DNA from 4 places in the Mesorhizobium sp. M0317 genome. Region 4 is predicted to be linked to each of the others. Evidence: predicted binding sites of a transcription regulator. Region 4 holds the regulator's gene; each other region holds the start of a gene.

Region 1 (2,202 bases), on a different contig from region 4:
CGACAGAATTCTCTGGCCGTTTTTCGCGGGGCTTTCTTTCTTCGAATGCGTGTTCATCGGGGTTCCACTCCAGTGTGAATTGTCCAGGCAGAGCGGTGCGGCTCTTGCCGATGCTGACGGTGAAGGCAGGGTGGCCGATCGAGCCGGCAAGCGGCCCGGCGATCGTCCGGCGCGATGTCGCTGGTGCAGCCGACACGATGAGGCGCACCGGGGCGGCGGTCGGCTCGGTTTCGCCGGCCTGGCGCAGCAGGAATACCGGCCGGCCGGCGTTTTGGGCGCGCGCGTGCAGCCGGCGCGTCGCGGTGAGGTCGAGCCGCTGCGGGCTGCCACGGATTTCGAGGATGATTGCGGCGAGCGCCGTCATCTTGGCGGCCTCCTCGGCTACCCACAGCGCATCGGTGAGTTTCGGCGCCTCGGAAAACAGCAACTGCTCCGGTGCGATACCGAACATGCCCTGCAATCCCCTGGCATAGGGAAAGCCGGCCTCGCGAAAAATCTCCGACGTGCCGATCCACAGCACTGGCAAGGGCTGGCCCTTGAGGATCAGGCTGACAAGCGACAGCACAAAGCCGGCGACGGCCCCGGCATTGCGGGTCTCAAGGCCATGGATTTCGCTCAAGGCGGCTTTCGGAAGGCCGCCGCTAAGCGCCGCATCGAGGCGTTCGATGCCGGTGGCCAGGAAAGCATCCGGCAAAGCTGCGGCAAGCCCGCGCCGGATGATGGTAACATCGGAATCGGGTTCAGGCGCGGCGTGGAGACAGCCCTCAGCACGCGCACGAGGTCGCTCGCCGGCCGGCACGGCCAGGCGCTCGGGCAGCGTTCCCTCGATCTTCGCGATCTGGCGGCGCAGGGCAAAAACAGTCTCCCGCGCCACGGCTGATGTCGCCATGACGGTCAATTTCTCTCATAATTGTTCCTGTTATGTTCCTATAGATTCCAGAGGGTGCCGAAAGAGTCAAGCGGAGTCAGAAGGAATTTATTCCTCTATAGCCATTGACGTCATGGAATTACCGCTTCATTGCCGAGTCCGGAGGGAAAGCCTATATGCCGGGATCAAAGGACAAAGCATGGCCCGCATCTACAAGACCCGCACCTGGCATGACGAACTCTCGCCCTCGATCGAGGAGATGGAGTTTCTGGCGCTGGAGGCGTACGCGCATCTGCCCGACGATTTCCGCAAGCTGACCGGCGAGATCGTCATCATGATCGCCGAATTCCCGACCGACGAGATCATGGACGATCTGTCGCTGGAGACGCCGTTCGACCTGCTCGGCCTGTTCGAGGGCCGCGGCATCGCCGAGCGCTGGAACCCGCAGACCGGCGAAGGCCCGAACCGCATCACCCTCTACCGCCGCGCCATCCTCGACTACTGGGCCGAGAACGAAGAGACGCTGGGCGACATCGTCACCCACGTGCTGATCCACGAGATCGGCCACCATTTCGGCCTGTCGGACGATGATATGGAAAAGCTCGAAGAGGCGGCGGAATAGCCCCCACCTTTGTCATCCCAGGGCGAAGCAGGAGCGAAGCTCCGTCGCGAAGACCCTGGGATCCATGCCGGGACGGCGGTGCAGGTGCCGCGGTGCAGGAAAGCAAGCGGTTCTGCGAACAGCACAGATCCGCAGTAACGAGCGCCGGCCAAGCGTCATTCTGATCCGCTGCACTCTAGGGCAAACGGCACGGCATGGATCCGAGGGTCTGCGTCGCGTCGCTTCGCTCCTTGCTTCGCCCTAGGATGACGAAGACGCGGAGGTTGACGCCTTCCCTACCAGTCGCTGAGCTTCGTATCCGGCCCGTATTCCTGGCCGTCGATATCCTTCACCACCGCCTGGCCGCAGCGCATCGATTTGGTCTTCTTGTCGTAGGCGTAGGTCGGCGAGCCGTACAGGTGCCAGCCCTTGTTCAGCGCCGCTGTCACCTTGTGGCAGAAGGTCGAATCGTCGGGGGCGGACAAAAAGCGGTAAAGTCTCATGGGTCAGATCCTGTCGTGAGTTCGTCTTTTCGGGGCGGATCATGCGCCGATGGCGGCGGCCTTCGCCAGCAGTTTTTCGGCTTGCGCCAGGTGCAGCCGTTCGACCATCCTGCCATCCAGCGCAATCACGCCCTTGCCGGCATTTTCGGGCAAGGCGAAAGCCTCTTTCACCGCATGCGCCTCGGCAAGGGCTTCGGGCGCGGGGGCAAAGGCGCGATTGGCGGCTTCGA
Region 2 (2,202 bases), on a different contig from region 4:
CGACATCCAGCGCCATGCCGAAGGCATTTTGCGCACCAAGCGGCACATGGCCGACCTCTACGCTCACCATTGCGGCCGCACCCACGAAGAGGTCGAACGCACACTCGACCGCGATTTCTTCATGACCGCGAAGGAGGCCAAGGACTGGGGCCTCGTCGACCACGTCTTCGACACCCGCAAGCAGGCAGCGGCCTGATCGGCGGATTGAATGCAGGCCGGTGTTCCCTCAATTTCAACGCCGCTGGTCTGGCCTCGCCTTGAGCGCGGCACTATAGTCTTGCCATGCGCTACCACCTGAACAGACTGACCATAGCCATTGCCATCACGGCGGCGACATCGAGCATGGCCTTTGCCGGGGGCAGCACCAGCACGTCGCGGAAAGGCGCCCTGCCCGGCGTGGCCGGCGACTACCGCATCGCCAAGCCCGCGCCGCAGCCGGAGCCGGACGACGCGCTGCCTGCCGTCGAGAACGGCACGTTCAAGATCGGCGACACCGATGTCAGGATTTCCGGCAGCATCACTGTCGATGTCGGCACGGGTGGGATCAAGCCGCCGCGCCGGTAGCCCCTTCTCCCAGCTACTATACGGGAGAGAAAGCCTGCGCCGACGACTTCCTCGCAAAAGAACAGCCCCGCCGTTGCTTCCGCTAACGGTCGGGGCTTTTTTTGGATTCCAAATCCAAACTGCCGGTAGTGTTATACCGACTTTGATTTCGGATGCTTCGCGGCATTCAGCCGACGATCCGACTAGCCGTCTCTGATTTTTGTGGGATTCGGCAGGTCACGGTTTGTCTGGTGGTTTGTTGGACTGACGCGATGCGTTCGTTTGGACGCATACACTCCAATGCCTTGAAACTACCTGGCACTTATGCCCGCCGCGGCTCCACTAGCAGGTGGAGCCTCAAGGGACTATCCGGTGGCGTCATGCTCCGCTCCTATGTCCGTTGCGACTGGTGTCAATCCGAAGCACAAATCGCAAAAACCTGCGGCGTCTCGCAGGCCGCTATGGGCGGCGAGGCCATCAAAGACGGCCGGCTCCGTTGACTCCGGCAGAGTGCGCCCCTGATTCGACGGCGTCAACCTTGAATAGCCGGTTACGGAAAATGTGATCGTCGGGAGCTTACGTCAGGGTCAGTTTCTGAAACACCCTTGTCAGTTTCTGCACAGCGTTGTCAGGAGCGTGTTCGGTCTTTGTTCTTTCCGCTTGCCCGTTCGCGCGAAAGACGGTTAAACGGCTTTGGTCGAGAAGTGTGGCGTCTCTCGACGTGGCGGCAAAAATACCTACATAGGGAATGGCCGGGAAAACCCGCCGATCCCACTGACACCAGACCTGAGGCGGCGACCGGCGATGGCCGACCATAAATACCTTTCCATTCGCGGGGCACGCGAACACAACCTAAAGAATGTCGATCTCGACCTGCCGCGTGACAGCCTGATCGTCATGACCGGCCTGTCGGGCTCCGGCAAATCGTCGCTTGCTTTCGACACCATCTATGCCGAGGGCCAGCGCCGTTACGTCGAGAGCCTGTCGGCTTATGCGCGCCAGTTCCTCGAAATGATGCAGAAGCCGGATGTCGACCAGATCGACGGCCTGTCGCCGGCCATCTCGATCGAGCAGAAGACCACGTCGAAGAACCCGCGTTCGACGGTCGGCACCGTCACCGAGATCTACGACTACATGCGCTTGCTGTTCGCGCGCGTCGGCATCCCCTATTCGCCGGCGACCGGCCTGCCGATCGAGAGCCAGACGGTTTCACAGATGGTCGACCGGGTGCTGGCGGTCGAGGAAGGCACGCGCCTTTTCCTGCTGGCGCCGATCGTGCGCGGCCGCAAGGGCGAGTATCGCAAGGAACTGCTGGAGCTGCAGAAGAAGGGCTTTCAGCGCGTCAAGGTCGACGGCGTCTTCTATGAGATCGCCGATGTGCCGGCGTTGGACAAGAAGTACAAGCACGACATCGACGTCGTCGTCGACCGCATCGTCGTGCGCGGCGACCTGGCGACACGGCTTGCCGATTCCATCGAAACGGCGCTGAAGCTCGCCGAAGGGCTGGCGGTGGCCGAGTTCGCCGACCGGCCGCTCGACGCCAGCCAGACCGGCGAGGACTCGGTCAACAAATCGAAGAACGAGACGCATGAGCGCATCCTGTTCTCGGAAAAATTCGCCTGCCCGGTTTCCGGCTTCACCATTCCGGAGATCGAGCCC
Region 3 (2,202 bases), on a different contig from region 4:
CACGCCGGCCTTGACGCCGAGATCGACCAGTTCGCCGGTCTTGGAGACGCCCTCGCCATACATGATGTCGAACTCGACCACCTTGAAGGGCGGCGCCAGCTTGTTCTTGACCACCTTGACGCGGGTCTGGTTGCCGACGACCTCGTCGCGGTCCTTGACCGAGCCGATGCGGCGGATGTCGAGGCGCACCGAAGCGTAGAATTTCAGCGCGTTGCCGCCGGTCGTGGTTTCCGGCGAACCGAACATGACGCCGATCTTCATGCGGATCTGGTTGATGAAGATGACCATGGTGTTGGAGCGCGAGATCGAGGCAGTCAGCTTGCGCAGCGCCTGGCTCATCAGACGAGCCTGGAGACCGGGCAGCGAATCGCCCATCTCGCCCTCGATTTCAGCGCGCGGCGTCAGGGCGGCCACCGAATCGACGACCAGAACGTCGATGGCGCCGGAACGCACCAGCGTGTCGCAGATTTCCAGCGCCTGCTCGCCGGTGTCCGGCTGCGAGATCAAGAGGTTTTCCAGATCGACGCCGAGCTTGCGGGCATAGACCGGGTCGAGCGCGTGCTCGGCATCGACGAAGGCACAGATGCCGCCCTTCTTCTGGGCTTCCGCCACCGTGTGCAGCGCCAGCGTCGTCTTGCCCGAGCTTTCCGGCCCGTAGATCTCGACAATGCGGCCGCGCGGCAGGCCACCGACGCCAAGCGCGATGTCGAGGCCAAGCGATCCGGTCGGCACGGTTTCAATCTCGACGACCTGCTCGTTGGCGCCCAGCCGCATGATCGAGCCCTTGCCGAAGGCGCGCTCGATTTGCGACAGCGCCGCGTCCAGAGCCTTTGATTTGTCCACCGCTTTGTCCTCTACAAGCCGCAAAGAATTCTGAGCCATGATACATCACCCCTTGGTCGTCAATGAAGGCCGGACAATCCGTAATCCCTGCCCATTTTGTACTACTTTTGTTCTCGTTTGGCAAGAGGGGTCAAATAACTGAAAAACCATCTTTATCCGGATTTGTTCTTTTTTTGTCTCTTGGTTTGGTTTTCGGATGTATCCCGTGCGAACATGTAATTATTTTGCTAGGAAAAGACTCCTGCCGCCCTCTCCGATTCGGAGGGTGCGCCTATGTGTAGGTTTAGCGCTAGGGGCTATGCGCCTATGCTGGCTTGGCTGCCTGCTTTTCGCGGCGCTCTTTCTCGCTGGCGGACCGCTTTATGCGGCGGTAATCAACGATCCATCCCGAACTGAACTGCGGCATGAGTTGCATAGGAAGTCGCAATTCCTTGCCCCTCTTGGACTGCCTTAGCGATTTTTGCCCTGCTCGGCCCGTGCAAGAACAGGAATGTCGAGCCCATATCGACGTTTCCCGTTTTGATATCGAAAACGGTTTGATACCCCAGAAGACCGTCCACATTGAATCCGGGGCTTCGGATTCCGGGGCCAGATTCGTCAGTTTTTCCAAATGCGCCAAGAAAATACTCGCCCTCACTACCCGGCTGTATGATCTTGGCAATTGGGAATTCGGTCACGGCTCCTTCGACATGGCCGCCGGTCGGTTTTTCATCAAAGACCACGGCGCTACTTCTCTGGAAATGGGCAGTGACGTTGAAGGCCGGAGAGTTTCCGGCATTTCGCACCCTTATGAAGACCTGCGGGTCGATGCCGCCGTTATAAACAACCGTTCCGCCGGTGACGGCAAGATACGCACGGGTCTGGAGTTCGCCCATTTCGCGAGTGTCAGCGATGGCCTTGTCGGCCAAGTCAGCAGAACGAACGGCGGCATTGGTGGCGCGGATGGTGAAGCCGATAGTGACCAGAATGGCAATAATGCCGGCGATCCCTACGCCAACCTGCCACCATGCCGTTACTACCTGCCACTCACTGGCTGTAGCGCTTCTATCGGCAGCATTGGCGGCTTCCTTCTGGGCTTTCAAATCGTCGGCATCGTGCTTGTCGCTTGTGGCTTCGCGATCCCTGGTACGCTGGGTCTCTTCTGGACTTTCGACGATGCGTACAGGGATAGAAGGTTCGCCGGCATTGGCCTGAGTGCCGTTTGTCTTCCCGTCTTTGCCTTCTTGCTGGCTTGGGGCTTCAGCGGCCACCCCTTGGGTTTCCTGCGCGCTTACGTGGGTGGCTAGCACCATGAACAGCGCAAGGAATAGAAAACGCATCGCAATCCCCCCGGAACGCACAAGCATTCATCTTGCGGGA
Region 4 (2,202 bases):
TGTGATGGGCAAGGGTCTGATGGCGATGATCGCTATATCGGCCTGGATTTCCGAGCGCTCGCCGGTCGACGCCGTCGGGCTGATCTCCATCCGCTCGGTGCTGTTGGTGGCGGTCGCCCTCGTCATCGCCACCATGGCCACCACCTGGCTCAGGTTGGCGGCCGTGCCTTTCGTGCTGGCCGGCCTGTTGACGGTGCCGCAGGTGCTTACGCCCGACGTGCTCATATCCGAGGATGCGCATCTGGTGGCCATGCCGATCGGTGGCGGCGAACTCGCCCTCAACCGCGAACGCTCCAACGAATTCACCACGGACAATTGGAAACGGGCGCTGCGGGCCGAAACCATTATCCCACCTGAGATTTTCGAGGCAACAGATACGCGGTTCGATCTCGATCCGCTCGATCTGCCGCCCGGCTCGCCCTTCTATTGCACCGGCGATCTCTGTATCGCCCGGCACCCTTCCGGAGCCATTGTAGCGCTTGCGAAAGACCGCAAGACGGCGCGGCCGGCCTGTGCCTTCGCGAGCCTGATCGTCATCGATGACGCCACCGCCTACAATCCGTGCCGCGACCCGCTGGTGCTGGTCGTGACGAAGAAACAGCTGGCCCGCGACGGCAGCGCCGCCGTCTTCTTCGATCCGCAATCGGCAGCTGCAGCGCCAACCATCCGCTTCGCCGTCGACAAGCCGTATCGCCCCTGGCACGAGCAACGCCGCTTCTCCCGCGAAGCGCGCGGCCTGCCGCCTTACAACCAGCGTGAAAAGTACAAACCCAAGCCGGCTCAGTAGCGCCGGATCAATCCGACAAGCTTGCCCTGCACCTTCACCCTGTCCGGTCCAAAAATGCGGGTCTCGTAGGCCGGGTTGGCGGCTTCCAGGGCGATCGAGGCGCCCTTGCGGCGGAAGCGTTTCAGGGTCGCTTCCTCATCGTCGACCAACGCCACCACGATCTCGCCGGGGCTGGCTGTGTCGGCATTGCGGATGATGACCGTGTCGCCATCGAAAATGCCGGCCTCGATCATCGAATCGCCCTTGACCTCGAGCGCGTAGTGTTCGCCGCCCATGATCATATCGGGCGGCACCGAGATCGAATGGGTCTGATGCTGGATGGCGTCGATCGGCACGCCGGCGGCGATGCGTCCCATAACCGGGATTGAAATCGCGGAAACGGCATCGTCATTGCCGGCCGACATCGAACGCGACGGCGAGCCCGGCTTGATCTGGCGGCCGAGACCGCCTTGGCCCAACGCGCCTTGTCCTTGGCCGCCTTGCCCTTGGCCGGTTTGACCAAGACTGCCCTGAATGACGCTCGGCGAAAACTTCCTCGCCGCATTGAGGCCTGGTGCGATCGAGTCGGGCAGCCGCAGCACTTCCAGCGCGCGCGCCCGGTTCGGCAGCCGGCGAATGAAACCGCGCTCCTCAAGCGCCGTGATCAGGCGGTGGATGCCGGACTTGGAGGCGAGGTCGAGCGCTTCCTTCATCTCGTCGAAGGACGGCGGGATTCCGCTCTCCTTCAGGCGTTCATGGATGAACATCAGAAGCTCATGTTGTTTGCGCGTCAGCATCGCGGCCCCCAAGGGTTCTGAAACCAGAATCAGAAAAAACAAACCCAGAACAAACACTATCTGTTCCAGTTGTGTTCCGCAACCTTTTAAAGTTTAATGAATGTGTTGGCGTTTTGTTCAGCGTAACGTTCGGCGCTGCGAGCGCCGCCTGCGCCCGGTTGCCAGCAACGGGGTGAAACGAAGACAAAGTGCCCTGCGTCGTCGGCTACGATCGCCGCTTCCTTTTCGGACGGGGCTGCGCAGCATCCGCGCGGGGTTCTCTCTGGGCATAGACCCGCAGCGTGTAGCCGATGTGAGCGGTCATCAGAGTCTTCGCACGTTCGACGTCGCGATCGAGGGCCGCTTCCATCAGGGCGGTATGGTGTTCGATCGCCACGGCGTCGCGCAGGGCCGCCACGGCCTTCCGGTGTCCGTCCGTGCGGCCGGCGGCGGCGCGCAGCGTCGGGGCCAGACCCAGAAAGCGGTGATGGCGATGCAATTGGTCGGAAATCGTTGCATTGAAGCGCAGCAGCCAGCTGGATGTCGCGGCACTGAGCAGCGCCGCATGGAAGGCATCGTGTTTTTCGTACCACGCGTCGACCGCATCATCCGATGGATCGTCGAGAATAGACCCGCACCGTGAGAGACGATAGTGGGCGG

The links. The regulator LexA, encoded in region 4, represses DNA repair genes until DNA is damaged. The targets are predictions, from matches to a motif close to TGTTCNNNNTGTGTTCNG.
Region 1: NKI88_RS12135 (ImuA family protein) is a predicted target of LexA. The motif match lies at 912-929, and genes of this name have one in related genera.
Region 2: uvrA (excinuclease ABC subunit UvrA) is a predicted target of LexA. The motif match lies at 1,181-1,198, and genes of this name have one in related genera.
Region 3: recA (recombinase RecA) is a predicted target of LexA. The motif match lies at 941-958, and genes of this name have one in related genera.

What each region holds. Positions count from the first base shown of each region.
Region 1 is NZ_JAMYRV010000013.1:14,161-16,362, reverse strand. It holds gene NKI88_RS12135 (ImuA family protein) at 1-889, opposite strand, end outside; gene NKI88_RS12130 (metallopeptidase family protein) at 1,068-1,490, shown strand; gene NKI88_RS12125 (DUF1737 domain-containing protein) at 1,766-1,972, opposite strand; gene NKI88_RS12120 (HpcH/HpaI aldolase/citrate lyase family protein) at 2,012-2,202, opposite strand, start outside.
Region 2 is NZ_JAMYRV010000001.1:375,617-377,818, reverse strand. It holds gene NKI88_RS01895 (ATP-dependent Clp protease proteolytic subunit) at 1-196, shown strand, start outside; gene NKI88_RS01890 (hypothetical protein) at 343-564, shown strand; gene uvrA (excinuclease ABC subunit UvrA) at 1,348-2,202, shown strand, end outside.
Region 3 is NZ_JAMYRV010000001.1:245,030-247,231, reverse strand. It holds gene recA (recombinase RecA) at 1-882, opposite strand, end outside; gene NKI88_RS01245 (DUF8453 domain-containing protein) at 1,218-2,162, opposite strand.
Region 4 is NZ_JAMYRV010000032.1:61,325-63,526, reverse strand. It holds gene NKI88_RS21255 (ComEC/Rec2 family competence protein) at 1-787, shown strand, start outside; gene lexA (transcriptional repressor LexA) at 781-1,563, opposite strand; gene NKI88_RS21245 (GntR family transcriptional regulator) at 1,769-2,202, opposite strand, start outside.